2 regions of the Paenibacillus sp. FSL L8-0435 genome follow, and region 1 is predicted to be linked to the other one. Evidence: riboswitches for the same ligand, from Rfam matches in the RefSeq annotation. Region 1 holds a riboswitch; the other holds the start of a gene.
What was found. A riboswitch is a leader RNA that binds a small molecule or an ion and turns the genes downstream of it on or off. The one in region 1 is predicted to bind FMN.
Positions count from the first base shown of each region.

Region 2: another riboswitch for FMN. It lies ahead of NST33_RS17065 (DMT family transporter); the one in region 1 lies ahead of ribD (bifunctional diaminohydroxyphosphoribosylaminopyrimidine deaminase/5-amino-6-(5-phosphoribosylamino)uracil reductase RibD).

Region 1 covers NZ_CP150185.1:4,544,846-4,553,188, forward strand. The annotation lists gene NST33_RS20190 (bifunctional 3,4-dihydroxy-2-butanone-4-phosphate synthase/GTP cyclohydrolase II) at 80-1,312, opposite strand; gene ribE (riboflavin synthase) at 1,345-2,013, opposite strand; gene ribD (bifunctional diaminohydroxyphosphoribosylaminopyrimidine deaminase/5-amino-6-(5-phosphoribosylamino)uracil reductase RibD) at 2,075-3,178, opposite strand; FMN riboswitch at 3,500-3,668, opposite strand; gene NST33_RS20205 (hypothetical protein) at 3,836-5,161, opposite strand; gene NST33_RS20210 (peptidylprolyl isomerase) at 5,257-5,688, opposite strand; gene lysA (diaminopimelate decarboxylase) at 5,937-7,268, opposite strand; gene NST33_RS20220 (spore germination protein) at 7,372-8,343, opposite strand, start outside.
Region 2 covers NZ_CP150185.1:3,944,224-3,952,566, forward strand. The annotation lists gene NST33_RS17050 (amidohydrolase family protein) at 1-562, opposite strand, end outside; gene NST33_RS17055 (CGNR zinc finger domain-containing protein) at 674-1,225, opposite strand; gene NST33_RS17060 (DinB family protein) at 1,371-1,871, shown strand; FMN riboswitch at 1,956-2,108, shown strand; gene NST33_RS17065 (DMT family transporter) at 2,253-3,233, shown strand; gene NST33_RS17070 (amidase) at 3,543-5,039, shown strand; gene NST33_RS17075 (DUF3231 family protein) at 5,249-5,761, shown strand; gene NST33_RS17080 (manganese catalase family protein) at 5,937-6,776, shown strand; gene NST33_RS17085 (spore coat protein) at 6,877-7,071, shown strand; gene NST33_RS17090 (spore coat protein) at 7,085-7,396, shown strand; gene NST33_RS17095 (endospore germination permease) at 7,473-8,343, opposite strand, start outside.

The sequences.
Region 1 (8,343 bases):
AATGTAATGTAAGTAACGGAAATCCCTAATTAATCTCTTCCATAAATTACATAGTGAACGTTATTCAACTAAAATATATTTACTCTTCGTTCTGCTCGATATCATCAAACTTGAGCATATGCCCCAACTTGGCTTGCTTGGTATGAAGATACACCGTATTGTCCTCGTTCTCCTCCATCTGGATCGCGACACGCTCTACGACTTCAAGTCCATATCCTTCAAGACCTTTAATTTTACGAGGGTTGTTAGTTAGCAGTCTGATCTGACGAACCCCAAGGTCTTTCAGAATTTGAGCGCCAATTCCGTAATCACGCAAGTCAGCAGCAAAACCCAAACTCAGGTTTGCGTCAACAGTATCCATACCTTCCTCTTGCAGCTTATAGGCTTTGAGTTTGTTGATCAGCCCAATCCCCCGACCTTCCTGTCTCATATATAACAGTACGCCATTGCCTTCCTCGTGAATCTGTTTGAGTGCCGCATCAAACTGCGGACCACAGTCACAACGATGCGAATGGAATACATCACCTGTCAAACATTCAGAGTGCACACGTACAAGCACAGGTTTCGAACCATCAATTTCTCCTTTGACCAAAGCCACGTGTTCCTTATTGTCCACAGCATTTGTATAAGCCACCGCTTGAAACTCACCAAAGTCAGTTGGCATACGCACAGCCACTTCACGTTGAACCAGCTGTTCTTTTTCGTTACGGTAACGAATCATGTCCTGAATACTGATCAGCTTCAGATCATGTTTGCGGGCAATCTCCTGCAGATCCGGAAGTCTGGCCATCGTGCCATCTTCCTTAATCACTTCACAGATAACGCCAGCAGGGTAGGAACCACACATGATAGCAAGATCTACTGCAGCTTCCGTATGTCCGGCACGCCGGAGTACACCGCCGTCTTTTGCAATCAACGGGAACATGTGACCAGGCTTACGGAAGTCCCCGGCTTTCGCCTCAGGATCAATCAGACCTTTCACAGTAATAGAGCGTTCATGTGCCGAGATACCTGTTGTCGTATCTTTGTGGTCCACAGAAACGGTGAAAGCTGTTCCATGGAAATCCGTATTTTGTTGAACCATTGGTTTCAGGTTAAGTTCGTCCGCACGTTGTTGTGTAATCGGAACACAGACCAGACCTCTACCTTCAGTAATCATGAAATTAATGACTTCAGGTGTCGCCTTTTCGGCCAAAGCGATAAAATCGCCTTCATTCTCCCGATCTTCATCATCCACAACAATGACGGGTTTACCACGCATGAGATCATATATGGCTTCTTCTATTGTGTCCAGAATGGATTGTTCTGACATTGGTCCACCTCCAGTTAATTTCTGTTCTCTATTTATACAAATCCGTGATTGGAGAGAAAATCTTCACTGATACTGCGCGGCTTGCCAGCCTCCGTCTCCCGATGTCCTCTGCCATACTGGAGCAGATGATCCACATATTTGCCCAAAATATCGCATTCGATATTAATGGTATCCCCTGTCTTTTTCACATTTAGTACAGTTTCACCAATGGTATGCGGGATAATGGAAACCGTGAATGCGGTATCCGATGTATGGACAACGGTCAAGCTAATGCCATCCAGTGTAACCGATCCTTTGGGGATCAAATATTTGAACAACTGGTGATCATCAGGCTTGATCTCAAACACAATTGCATTCTGATCACGTGTTATACTGCCAATCACTCCAGTACCATCGACATGGCCCTGTACGATATGTCCGCCAAAACGACCGCCTGATTGCATGGCCCGCTCCAGATTAACTTTACTGCCTGATTGCAGCTGACTGAGATTGGTATGGCGATAGGTTTCAGGCATTACATCGGCGCTAAAACCTCCACCTTCGAGCGTTGTCGCAGTTAAGCACACGCCGTTCACTGCTACACTATCACCAATCTTCAGATCGTCCATGATGGCGGAAGCTCCGATATTCAGGACCATCGCTTCGCCTTTCCGACCAATACGCCGGATCTGACCGACTTCTTCCACCAAACCGGTAAACATGCTGCCGCCTCCCTTTTTCAAGTTATAAAAAACCTAACTTTCTACTTTCAAATCCATTTATTTATTCAGGCCACACCGGAATACCACCAATGCTGATATTATCTCCAACTTGTTCGATCTCCAACTGATTCAATTGAATCGCCTGATTCATACGTTCCACACCTTCGAAGCGGAAGCTTCCAGGTGTATCATAACCGCCTACAATCTTCGGAGCGATAAACATCAGCAGTCGATCGACCAACCTTGCCTCCAGCATGGCTCCATTCAAGGTACCTCCACCTTCAAGCAAAATTGAACCAATGTCACGCTCACCCAACTTGCTAAGTCCGTTTAACAGATCCACACGTGGTCCAGGACCACAGCGTATAATTTCGACGCCGTAGGCTTCCAAACGTTCAGCAGCTTCAGGACTGGCTTCGTCTGTTGTTAGCACCCATGTTGGAGCAAGACCATCCTTAACCATTTTGGCACCTACTGGAAGACGTAACTTTGAATCCACCACAATGCGCACCGGACTAATGCCTTCGACTTGCAAACGGGTTGTAAGTTCCGGATTATCGGCAATCACTGTGTCCACGCCAACCATAATTCCCTGGTGACGATGACGAAGGGCATGCACAATCTCACGAGCAGGCTCGTTCGAGATCCACTTGCTGTCTCCGCTGCGAGTAGCAATTTTCCCATCCAAAGTTGTAGCTGTCTTCAGTGTCACAAAAGGTAGACCCGTTGTAATAAATTTAATGAATTTTTCATTCATGCGTCTTCCACGCTCACGCAGTACGCCAACTTCAACTTCAATGCCTTGTTGACGAAGCATGCTTATGCCTCTGCCGGATACTTGCGGATTTGGATCTTCACAACATACCACAACACGTTTCACCTTTTCATGAATCAGGCGTTCACTACAAGGTGGCGTCTTGCCATAATGACTACAAGGCTCAAGTGTAACGTATACCGTACTTCCTTCTGCATCACTGCCTGCCATGTTAAGTGCATGCACCTCTGCATGACCGGTTCCACGTTTCAGATGGCTCCCCAGGCCTACAATACGACCTTCTTTCACAACTACACATCCAACGACCGGATTGATCCCCGTCTGTCCCTGTGCTCGTTCCGCCATATCCAATGCCAGTGCCATATAAAATTCATCATTGATCATTTCCAAATCCGTTCACCCCGCGGTTTAAAGTCTTGTTTATTAAAAAATCCCCGTCGAACAATCAGTTCGATGGGGATGATGAGAGACAAATGTCAACAGCAGGAGTTAAATGGATACAGCACGCCAACACTTTGCCCAAAACTTCATTTCGGGCAAGTGAAAATAGACACATACCTTAATGAACATCAATTACAGGAAAGAGCTTTTAAAGTGCGGCATATGTATGGAACTGTCCGGCGTAACCGGATCTCCCTGCACAGTGCAAGACATCACACATCGTGACCGTGCAGCAATACTCCTGCTGAATGCAAACCTGTTAGGTCTGCACCTCTCCTTCTCCCATCCAGACTATACTGTCGGTTCTGGAATTACACCAGATCAGCCATCTGCCAATGGCAGACAGGTCACGGACTTTGCATCAAGTGCTGGACAAATAGGTCCTTACACTTCCTGCATCACCGCCGGTAGGGAATTGCACCCTGCCCTGAAGGATTGCTTTCGTTATTACTTGGATGTTAGCACTTTAATGCCAAAAAATCAATTGTTTTTTGTTCCTTTTTGTCACATACTAACTTTTAATAAGCTAAGAAACAACAAAAACCGCTTCCTCTCAGGAGGTACGGTTTTTGCTTGGAGGCACATTCTCACATCCATCGTATCATTCTACATATCAGGAAAACACCAGCTCGCCATATGCTTTAATTCTTTGGCATTATGAAATGGAATGCGGTCAGGTTCTTGCAGGGGCGAAGTCGGAAGCGAGAACTCTCGTGCGACCCTTCTGACCCAACTTGTGGAATCAATCCCAATAGCCGAGCATTTCCAGCGTCCATTCGCTCTCGGTCGAAACGTCCCATGCAAATCTGCTTTTCCCGGCATCTCTGGAAAGACACCATCCAGATATTCGACGATGACGCGTTTGTCTCTGACTTCATGACAATATACTGTCACCCATACACCTTCCCGGACCCGAACAGCATACACATCGCCAGACTGTACCTCCCCGGTACCTGCATCAGGAGATGCCTTTGGCACTTTTCCGCGAACACTTCTCTTCTTCTCCAATGCACCTAAGATCGTGTCCTTTACAGCTGGACTCTCATCAGGCTTATCCGCAAGAGATATATTATTGAGATCAAACTCATGAAATATCTTGTTCAGGTTGTTCTCATTAATTCCGACAGATGAATCCCACCACGCCAGAGGGGCCTGCACTTCAACCCGCACATTGGGGCGTGCGTCACGTTGCATATAAGAGGTAAATTCCGTGATCATACCAGGATGCTCCGGCGTATCCAGTATGCCAATCAGAGCTAACGTCTCAAGCAAATCACGGTAGACATATTCCTTCTGTGTAGGCAAAAGACGTTCCTTCTTGAGCGCTACTGCTGCCTTGCTGTAACGTGTTTTGGGAGGTAACTCGCGCAGCACCGTTAACACCGCACGGAATGTCCAGCGGTCGTATTCATTGGGTATTGGAATCTCCTTCGCGGTAGCCAGTTCTCGAAGTGCCAACACGCTTCCAAAAGGATCACCGTCCAACGGGGTTCCATTGGTCATCCTCCAATACCATTGCAGCGTCGTGTCGATTGCTTGATCTACACTTAATCCGCAGATCTTACAAGTGTTCGAAGATGGATATGGCGTATGTTCATGACTTGGCATACTGCTCGCAATAAGCTTGCTTGTAAGCAACGAGCGCCAAATCATGGGTGCTGACCACAAAGAGGATACAAAGGCCTGCGCTGCATCATTGATCGTCCATTGATTTGCAACTTTTTTCAGCTCAGTAATCGTTTCATCATGTTGCGGACGTACAAATCGATTCGGTTCATGCCCGGCTGCCTCAAGCGCTTCTCGATCCTTTACGGATAGACTATCCGGAACGACATGCCGCGATGCCTGCAGTTCTTCATTCCACAACGTGCGCTCACTATAAATTTGTTTTAACAAGCTTAGCTGAGTAACCATATCCAAGGTTTTATTCATCCTTTCTAATCATCGATTTCAAGTATGTAAAAAAATAAAAAAAGTGCTTCTTTAAAAGAAGCACTTCATGATTGGATCCAGTTAAGGTGAAGGTATTAAGCTTCTACAACTTCAACAGTTTCCATTTTGTCTTTACCTTCCAAAGCGTCCACGAACTCCATACCTTTAGTTACTTTACCAAATACAGTATGTTGTCCATCCAAATGTGGTTGCGGTTGGTAGCAGATGTAGAACTGGCTTCCACCTGTGTTACGGCCAGCATGTGCCATAGCAAGTGTTCCGCGCTCATGTTTGTTTGGGTTGATTTCACAGTTGATTGTGTAACCTGGGCCACCTGCACCGGAACCGTTAGGGCATCCGCCTTGAGCTACAAAGCCCGGAATAACGCGGTGGAATGTAAGACCATTGTAGAAACCGGAGTTAGCCAGTTTCTCAAAGTTTGCTACTGTGTTTGGAGCTTCTTGATCGAACAGATCGATCAAAACTTCTCCGCCGTTTGCCAATTTAATTTTCGCTTGTTTCGCCATATGTAAATGACTCCTTTCGTATTGACCATCGTTAATGGTACCAGAACGCATGACCCTGGGCCAAGCATTACAGCACTTTTCTTAGTGTACACCGAAAATGTCTGGATCGCAAAAAAAACGACAACTTTTTTCATGATTTAGCTCAAATACGCAAAAAGCAGACGAAAAAGGAAGGTTCCTTTTCATCTGCTTCAACTGCAAAATCCCTATATCTTGAATAATGCAGAACCGCATTATCTTTTGACGAATTAGCGAGTCACTGGCTGTTTGCCAATACGTGCAGGTACCAGGTCATTCTGGATGATATCTTGATACGTCTCACGGCGTACCACGACATCTCCTTGACCGTCTTTGACAAATACAACGGCCGGACGACGAATCCGGTTGTAGTTGCTCGCCATGGAGTAGTTATACGCGCCTGTGCAAGCTACAGCGAGCAGATCGCCGCTTTCCACTTTTGGCAGGTCCAGATCCCAGATCAACATATCGCCACTCTCGCAGCATTTACCCGCAACAGATACCGTTTCCTGAGCAGCCTCATTTGCACGATTGGCAAGCACAGCTTCGTACTTGGATTCATACAAAGCAGGACGTGGGTTATCAGTCATACCACCATCCACGGCAACGTATTTACGCACACCTGGAATGTCTTTGCTTGTTCCAACAGTATACAGCGTTGTTCCCGCTTCACCCACGATGCTGCGGCCTGGTTCAACCCAGATCTCAGGTACGGCATAGCCGATTTGAGCAAAATGATTTTTAACGGCATCTGTAATAGCCTTCACGTATTGCGCAACTTCAAGCGGCGTATCTCCATCGATATAACGGATTCCGAATCCACCACCAAGGTTAACCACTTTGAAAGCAACATTAAGACGCTCATATACACTTGCTGCAAATTCAGCAACACGTTGAACAGCCATCTGGAAGCCTTCAACTTCGAAGATCTGGGAACCAATGTGGGAATGCACACCGAGCAATACCAGGTTGGACTGCTTGGAAGCCAAGTCAATCGCTTCAAATGCTGTACCATTGCCGATATCGAATCCAAATTTCGAATCCGTTTGACCTGTGGAAATATATTCATGCGTATGTGCCTCAACACCAGGCGTCACACGAAGCAAAATGTTCACTTTACGATTTTTGTCCGCTGCTACAGCCTGCAACAGATGCAATTCATTGAAGTTATCAACAACAAAACATCCAATCTCCGCATCAAGAGCCATTTCGATCTCTTCCAACGTTTTGTTGTTACCGTGGAAGTGAATGCGCTCAGCCGGGAATCCTGCTTGCAGTGCAGTAAACAGTTCACCGTCAGATACAACATCCAGGGAAAGTCCTTCTTCTGCTGCAAGGGCACACATCGCCATTACACAGAATGCTTTACTTGCGTAAGCAACCTGGAAGCCCAGTCCGGAAGCACGGAATGCTTCCATGTACTCTCTGCAACGCTCGCGAACCAATTGCTCGTCCACAACATACAGGGGAGTTCCAAATTGTTCTTTCAGATCTGTTGCATCAACTCCGCCAATCTCCAGATGTCCTTGCGCATTTATTTTACTTGTACCATGTAAATACATAATCTGCATTCCTCACTTTTTATATACTGGAACAATTGATATTCCAATGATTTTACACCAGTATATCAAATTAGACAGCGAGATGAATGGATTTTTCGGAAGATCATTTGTGTTTTTTACTTTTTCGCAGTTCCCCGTCCGGATCATCGGACATTTTGGTGTTATCACGGGTTTTATTAAATGATGGACGTTTTTTATTTTCCAGCAACGGTAGCCGGAATAAAAAATTGCCCAGGGCTTTTGCATTAAACGGTATAAAAGGCCAGAGATACGAAGAATTGTACGACCGGTGAACGGTAAGCGCCAATATGAGCAATGTACAGCCCACGACCAATCCCGGAACCTTGAATATCGCTACTGCAATGAGCAGAACTAACCTGACCAACCTGTTGGCAAGACCCAGCTCGTAACTCGGCGTAGCAAACATACCGATGGCTGCGATAGCCATATAGAGTACAACTTCATTGACAAAATATCCTGTTTTGACGGCGATATCCCCGACTAGAATTGCCGCGATCAAGCCCATAGCCGATGCCAGAGGTGTAGGCGTATGGACCGCTGCCATCCGTAATAAATCGACGCCCAGTTCGATCAATAGAAATTGTAGAATCAGCGGTAGCTTTACATTTTCCTGCGGACCAATGAAGTCGAGTCCCATCGGTTTAATCGAAGGGTCAATAACCATGAGAAGCCATAGTGGTAGCAAAAACAACGATATGAGAATCCCTGCAAAACGCACCCATCTTAAATACGTCCCCATCAATGCCGTCTGTCTGTTTTCCTCCGCATGTTCACACAGATCGAAGAAGGTCGTAGGCAAAATCATCACACTTGGGGAAGTGTCTACAAAAATGACAACTCTCCCTTCCAGTAAATGGGAAGCTGTAACATCTGGTCGTTCCGAATAACGAACGAGCGGGAACGGATTCCAACCCTTGTTGATAATCGCTTCCTCTAGCTGCTTGTCGGCTGCGGGAATACCATCGATATCCACTCGCTGTATTTTTTCACGAACGGAATCTACCTGCACTTTATCCACAATATCGTCAATATACACCACACAGACATCGGTTTG
Region 2 (8,343 bases), 600 kb from region 1:
CCCGTGATGAAAAATAACGTTCTTTGACTCTTCTCACATCATTATTCGAATAAGTGAGTTGACTATCCCGATTCCAGTAGTCTGTCTCACCAGGGACTCCGTGAGCAAATACCGCCCGAATCCCAGCATCCTGAAGTCCACGAATCAGTTCATCCGTGTGGTCAGGGGAATACGGCATGCTCCAATCCAACACCGTTGTCACTCCTGCATTAAGCGCTTCCAAGGAACCGAGCAAGTTGGCAATATAACTATCTTCTGGACGGAGCTTGCTTCCCATTGCACCATAATAGAGATTTTGCAAATAAACTGGTAACGACCAGTTGGTTCCTGCTGTTTTGACAAGTGATTCCCACATATGCCGATGCGTGTCCACCAGCCCAGGCATAATAATCATCGATGAAGCATCAATGATCTCCGCATCCGGAATATCCAGATCGGGCTGAACCGCCGTGATCAACGAATCTTGGATCAGAACGTCCGCCCTCTTATACTGTCCAACTCGAGCATCCATCGACAACACACAGCCATTTTTCAACAGATAACTTGTCCGCACAAGACACATCTCCCATCTGATTTGGTTTGAAAGACGATCATATCCTGCTTACGAATCTGTACTGCTTCTGACTATTTTTTCGCTAGTATATATACATTATATAGTTATTGTTAGTATTTATCAATTTTGGGATTTTCGTTTCGCCCGAAATCTTCTGACCTTCATCAGATTTCCACACATCTTATCATCACAGTACTTCTGTGTTCTGCTTCGGGTATCATCATAGAACATCCAGCGACAATCCGAATTATCACAGATCCGAATCCTATGCCCTTCTCCCTCCACCAAAGTCGTGGCAAAATCAGCAGCTACCTCAGCCATAACCTGATGCCAATGTGCTTCTACAGCTAACAGTTGGAGTTTCAGTTCCTGATCAATTGTAGTCAATGTTCTTCTCACATACCCTGCTTCCATAATGCCATTTAACCATTGTTTTTCTATATCCGTTAATGATGCTCCAGAAGACAAGCGGGCTCCCAGAGCCATCAATTCGTTCCTGAAATTTCTCATGGACAACTCATCTTCTGGAGATGCAGGGACAGAAGCGTTAAGTTGCCATCGAGCCAGAAAGTCTTGCTGCCAGCTCGCCTTCCCAAGCCTGTCCTCCGATCGATCTCCCCCACGCCAGTCGTGATAATCGCTGTTTACAAAATCGGTCCATAACCTGTCCATATATATACCTCCGTTTAGTGTAACCATCTAATTTTATAAAGAAGGTTACAACTCATCTTTGATGTGTTATATTAAGTGTAACCTCATTAATCAGTTTTAGCTAGTTACATCACATATCACAATTATACGCAAGGAGGAAAAGGCAATGACAAAAACAACAGCACTAGATGTGTTACGTATTCAAAAGGATGATACTTGGGATCAATGTAATTGGATTGTACCTTTGTCGAAATCCTTGGAGGGTCTTACAGCAGAACAAGCAGCCTGGATTCCACCCTCAGGAGGATTAAGCATCTGGCAGTTGGTTAACCATATGTATTATTACAACCATCGCTTATTATGTCGCATGCAAGGTAAGGAGCCTACCCTTCCTGCTGTTGACTCCAATGAATACACATTTGGGAATCCTGGAGATCCAACGGACGCAGCCGGATGGAATACACTGCTACAGGGTACAACTCGATTAGCCCAACAGTTGCGAGATCAATTGGCTGCACTACAAGAGTCAGATCTTGAAGCCGCATATATGGATTCCGAAGAGAAATGGGCACACGAACTAGCTCGCTGGGTACTCCATGATGCGTATCACGCTGGTCAGATCGTACTCCTTCGCAGACAGCAAGGCAGCTGGAAAATCGTTTTCTAAAAAAAACGCTTGAACTGCTAGCGCTTACAGGAATAAGATGAACTTATTAATGTTACAGCTTGTTCAACACACTATATAATTGAATAGGATCTTCGGGGTAGGGTGCAATTCCCAACCGGCGGTGATGTTCTTCGGAACCAGCCCGCGACTCGCTATTTGTTCTTAACGAAGGACATTAGCGACTGACTTGGTGTGAATCCAAGGCCGACGGTACAGTCCGGATGAGAGAAGATCAACACATTGACATGCCGTTCACGGGAAGGCCTCTTTCCTGACGCATGTCCTTGGATGAGCCCCCGTTTATTTGGTATATACCAAAACGGGGGCTTTTGTCGATTTTGCCAACTGAAGATTCCGTGTTCTGACGAAGGAGTCCTGAATATGGAAAAGACATCAGCAGCATCACCTGTTTACCGCAAGGAACGAAGTAATACCGGATTCTGGCTTGTAGTTCTCGGCGCCGCCTTATGGGGTGTCGACCCACTCTTCCGCATTATTTTGCTAAATACGATGACATCCACGCAGATTGTACTGGTGGAACATATCATCGTCAGTCTTATTGCCATTCCCGTGCTGTGGAAATTCCGGTCTGACCTGAAAAACCTGCGTGCTCGCCACTGGATTGCCGTGATTTTTATCTCATGGGGAGGATCAGCACTCGCAACGGTATTGTTCACCATGGCACTAACACATAACGATCCAAATACGGTGCTTTTATTGCAAAAAATGCAACCCCTCTTCGCTATCGTGCTGGCTAAACTGTTATTAAAAGAAACCTTGCCACGTCGCTTCGGTGGATTGTTCTTCATAGCATTAGCAGGAACGTACCTGCTTACATTTGGCTTCACATTGCCATTAGGTAACTGGGACAACTGGATTCATGCTGGAAGCTTGTTATCCCTTGGGGCTGCTGCCTTATGGGGAGGTTCAACCGTAATGGGCCGATTGATGCTGGGGCAGGCGCGTTATGAAACGGTCACCTCCCTTCGCTTTGTCGTTGCTCTCCCGCTCCTGATCTTTATGACGTGGAATGAAGGTGCGGCATGGACGTTTCCGTCCGGAACGGGTGAACAGGCTGCTGTCATCCTCAACATTCTTGGTCAGGCATTGTTACCAGGTTTGCTCAGTCTTCTGTTGTATTACAAAGGTCTGTCGTCAACCAAAGCATCTGTTGCAACACTCGCAGAACTTAGCTTCCCGATGGCGGGTGTGTTGGTGAACTGGATTGCTTTCCGTACACTGATTACATGGGAGCAGCTGCTTGGTTTTATCCTGATCTGGGTGGCCCTCTTCGCCATTTCCAGACAGCAGGAAAGATCATCAACTGCGGCTGATGCTGCACCGAAGCTGCGTACAGAGTAAGTGGATATATCTGAGGTTCACATATAAACAAATAGTCAAATATAAAATAAAACCATTGCACATCAAATTAGATGAGCAGTGGTTTTTTCATTTCCATTACTCGATCATTTTCTCAATTAGCAATATGAGCTATTAACCCTGTGCTTTATTTCTATATCGCAAATCCTCTCCTCGTTCCCCTCCAACCTCATAACGAATATCCATATCATCGCGCTAAGTCTCTTCTATGTTTTGTCTTTTGTCCAATCCGGTGGTACGATGACATATGGAATAAACAGATGAATTATATTCAGAGAGGAACGATCATTAATGTCTTCATTCTCATATACCTCCTACGACGCCGTAGGTTTGGCTGAACTGATCCGATCCCGGGAAGTATCCCCGGTTGAAATGCTGGAAGCGGCGTTTGCACGCCTTGAAGAAGTGAATCCGCAACTTAATGCGGTTATTCGTACATATGAAAATCGCGCACGGGAGGAAGCCGGTTTGGTTCGCCCCGGCGAACAACCTTTTGCCGGTGTGCCCCTGCTCCTGAAAGATATTTCTCAATCCTTGGAAGGTGAATTTCTGACTTCAGGCTCCCGTTTATTCAGCGAGCATCGTGCATTACGCAATTCCAATTTTGTCACTCGACTCCGTGATGCAGGCTTTATCTTCATAGGACACACCAATACACCTGAATTTGGTTTGAAAAATATTACCGAACCCCGTCTTCATGGTCCAACTCGCAATCCATGGAATATTAATCACTCCCCAGGTGGTTCAAGTGGTGGTGCCGCTGCCGCTGTAGCTTCAGGTATTGTTCCTCTTGCCGGAGCCAGTGACGGAGGAGGTTCGATTCGTATCCCGGCTTCCTTTAGCGGATTGTTTGGATTAAAGCCAACCCGCGGGCGCACACCTGTAGGACCGGGAGTTGGTCGTCAATGGCAAGGCGCATCGATTGATTTTGCCCTCTCTCGCTCGGTACGGGACAGTGCTGCATTGCTTGATACGTTACAAGTTATTCAGCCCGAAGCTGCGTTCCATGCTCCACTCTTTCCAGGCAGTTACTTGGCAGATATGAGCTATCCACATCAACGCAAACTGAAAATTGCATACACAACGGATTCGCCCGTGGGAACACCTGTCAGCGCAGAAGCCAAAGAGTCTGTATACAAGCTCGTTCGCTGGTTGGAAGATCAAGGTCATCATGTTGAAGAAAAGCTGAGTCCAGTCAATGGAGTCAGGCTGATGGAGAACTATTACATGATGAACAGTGGTGAGATGGCCGCGATGATCTCTTCCATGGAACGATCCATGGGCCGGGCTCTGACCTCCGATGATATGGAGATTGAATCCTGGGTTCTGGCTGAAGCTGGCAAAAAGGTATCCGCTGCGGAATTTGTACATAGCTTAGCAGAATGGGATGTAGCTGCAGCTCAGATGTCTACCTTGTTTGAGCGTTATGACTTCTACGTCACACCTGTTAATGCTTTTCCTGCGCCTAAGATTGGTGAACTAACACCTCATGACGAACAGATCCGTAACCTGATGCGGATCAGTGAATTGGACAAGACCCAGCAGCAACAACTCATCTATGAAATGTTTGAGCCAAGTCTTACGTATACACCGTTCACCCAGCTTGCGAATCTGACAGGCCAACCTGCGATTAGTGTGCCTCTTCATATGACACCAGAAGGTTTGCCAATGGGTGTTCAGGTGATGGCAACCAAGGGACGTGAAGATTGGTTATTACATCTGGCTGGACAGCTTGAAAAGTCAAATCTATGGATCGGGATGAGTGGTAACCCACTTTTTCCAGTCTAAAAATATATGTTGCACTCCCACCAGCAGCTGTTCTGCTGGTTTTTCCTTTTTGAATAACAAGATAAATTCGTTTAGATTCGTTTAGTTTACATAATAAATATGTTGTTAATTTAGATAGCATCCTCGATTCCCCGTTCAGTGCATAATTTTATAGAATACAGGCGATCATAAGTTGGTGGTAAATTAACATACTGGAGGGAAATCAAATCATGGGTATTCTAAGTGGCAACCCCAAGAACGAGCCGATGCATTATGGTGAAATCTTTAGTGTATGGCAATGTTCCACAATAGCCAAAGGCGCTGTGTCTTGCTACCAAGCTTATATGAGTCATGCAGGAGATAAAGATTTGAAGAAAATCTTGGAAGACCTGCTGGACCAAGCCAAACTCGAAATTAAAGAATGTGATACACTATTGACTGAAAATGGTATTGCCCCTGCACCAACACTGCCGGCAAGACCACATGTTGAGTTTGAGGATATCCCGGCTGGCGCAAGATTCACAGATCCTGAGATTGCTGCAAAAGTAACAGCCGATACAGCCATGGGTCTGGTTGCTGCAAGCCAAACGATTGGGCAATCGATCAGAGAAGATATTGGCGCGTTATTTGCTAAATATCATGCAACCAAAACAGCTCTAGGCCTCCGAATTCTTCAAATGAACAAAGAAAAAGGCTGGCTCATCCCTCCACCGCTTCAAGTCAAAAGACCGGATTCAGAATAGAGTTTATTGGAAGACGTCTAACAAAATGTTGTAGTGAATTAAAAAGACAAAGCAGGAGAAGCCCCCCATTCTCCTGCTTTGTCTTTTTTTATTTTACTGTTTAATTTCCAATAGACAGGTTAATAAAATTTTGAAATCATCAGAATTTTAAGACATCTTTATTGGAGGGATTCACATGTTTCGACATCAGAAAGAGTTGCAATTTGAAGTCAAAGTAGATCGTCCCGATCCCATGCTTGCACGTCAGGTTCAAGAAGTGTTGGGAGGACAATTTGGTGAAATGACCGTCATGATGCAGTACCTTTTTCAGGGATTCAATTGTCGAGGTGAAGAGAAATATAAAGATATGCTCATGGATATTGGCACCGAAGAAATTGGACATGTCGAGATGCTCTGCTCATTGATCAGTCAGTTACTGGATGGCGCTACTCCTGAGGAACAACAACAAGCCGCTAAGGATCCTGTGACAGCAGCAATTATGGGCGGTATCAACCCACAACATCTGCTCGTCAGCGGTCTTGGTGGTTTGCCAACCAACTCTAACGGTGTTCCGTGGAATGGTTCGTATATCGTGGCAAGCGGAAACTTGCTTGCAGACATGCGCTCCAATTTGCATGCCGAGAGTCAGGGTCGCCTTCAGGTGGCAAGACTGTACCATATGACAACTGACGAAGGTGTGCGGGCTACTTTCCGTAAAATGTTAGCACGTGATCGTTATCACCAGTATCAATGGATGGCCGCTATTCAGGAACTGGAAGAAAAGAATGGAGTCGTTGTTCCAGCCTCTTTCCCTCCTGAAGCCGAGCAAGAATCTCAGCCGCAGGCCTATGAATTCTGGAATCTCTCCGAGGGAACTGAATCCGCCGAAGGTTTATGGGCTACAGGAAGTGCACCTGATGGAACCGGAGACTATGTATATATCTCCAATCCTGTTCCAAAGGGACAGATACCTGAGCCCGTCATTCCTGCCACGGAACTTCACCATGACCTGGATATGAAATCAACAGACAAATAAAGTTTTGATTTCTATTTTTTAAAATATTTTGAATTAATTCTGTTTATATGATTTATAGCAGGGTACAACATAATAGAATAATCAATTCTGGAGGTGCTTAATGATGGCAACTAAGGAACTTGCATTACATGAGAAACTCGAAGTACATGAACTGCTAACTCTCAAAACTTCGTGTGCCACCAAAGCCGTAACGATGCTGGAACTCGTAAAAGACGACACACTAAAATCCTTAATTGAAGAAGATTTGGACAACTCTTCCAAAGCTATTGAAGAATTAAAGTCCCTATTAAAATAAGGAGGGTTCTCTTATGACTACAACCAAAACGAAAGAAATGCTCGTTAAAGCCGTTGCTCCCATGGATGATTTGGCCATTGCTACCGATATGCTTCTTTCTGCTAAGTCGGCGGTACGTACCTATGCAATAGCTCTTACCGAAACTGCAACCCCCCGAGTTCGGAAAGTCCTTAAGGCTCAATTGGATACTGCAATCGAAACCCACCAAAAGATCGCAGATTATATGATCAAAAATGAGATGTATCATCCCTATAGTATAGAAGAGCAAGTTAAACACGATATGGAGAAATCAGACATGGCGTTAAAATTGTTGGATGACAACTAATGCTTAACGCCTAAAGCGACTCAGTTACGACTGGGTCGTTTTTTGATTCCAGAGTATATGACTTTCATATTTCCAGCTAGTTTTTTTCGCTTTTCTGCATCCCTTTTTTTCTCAGGAGAATGACAACCAATAGTAGTACGGGTAAAAAAATCTGAAATACAGGAGAAGTATAATTCAATGTGTATCCTCGCCCTATCTCAATGTGTTCTGTAAATGTCGGTGATAAAAAAGACAACCCATATAGAACAAGCCCTACTGGAAACACCCATTTCCTATAGTTCGCTCCAGTTACTCTTTCGAGTCCAATTACGGCGCCATGGAAAAATGCAGCCATTTTAATACCCAATCCGAGGAACAGAAGTAAAGTGAACAAGGCATCCATCCGTTCAAACACTTCAGTCAAATCGATTAACTGTACTGTCTCCAAAAGCGGGAGTGTGCTATAGGCAGCAATCTGAGGACCCAAGACAAAAATGATAAGTTGATTGATAAATGTTAAAGCGAGAGCCGTTAGGATATAGGCGATGATCACCGCTCTGTTAAGATTCCTTCCTTTCCGAGCATAGGGATAAAAGACCAGGAATAAGACAACCTGCCCAAATGGAAAGGATACGATCTCCGGAAAAGCAGCTTGAAAAATCGGCTTCCACCCATTCTCCATAACAGGCAAGGCCAGATCCGAGTGAAAAAGACCTGTTGTTGGAATTAAGAAACTGATTAACGCATAGCCCAGCGCCATGAGCGGAAACAGAATCATACACATGAGAAACAGTACACGATATCCATATCGTACGGTGTTGGATACAACGATAATGGTGATCATGCTGATGATCCACATCGACGTTCTGTTCAGTAAGGTCAATTCAGTGACTTCACTGATGTCACGTAAATTTCGTGAAGCCTCATAGGCGAAATAAGCTACAAATGAAAGGCTTACGATTGTCCCT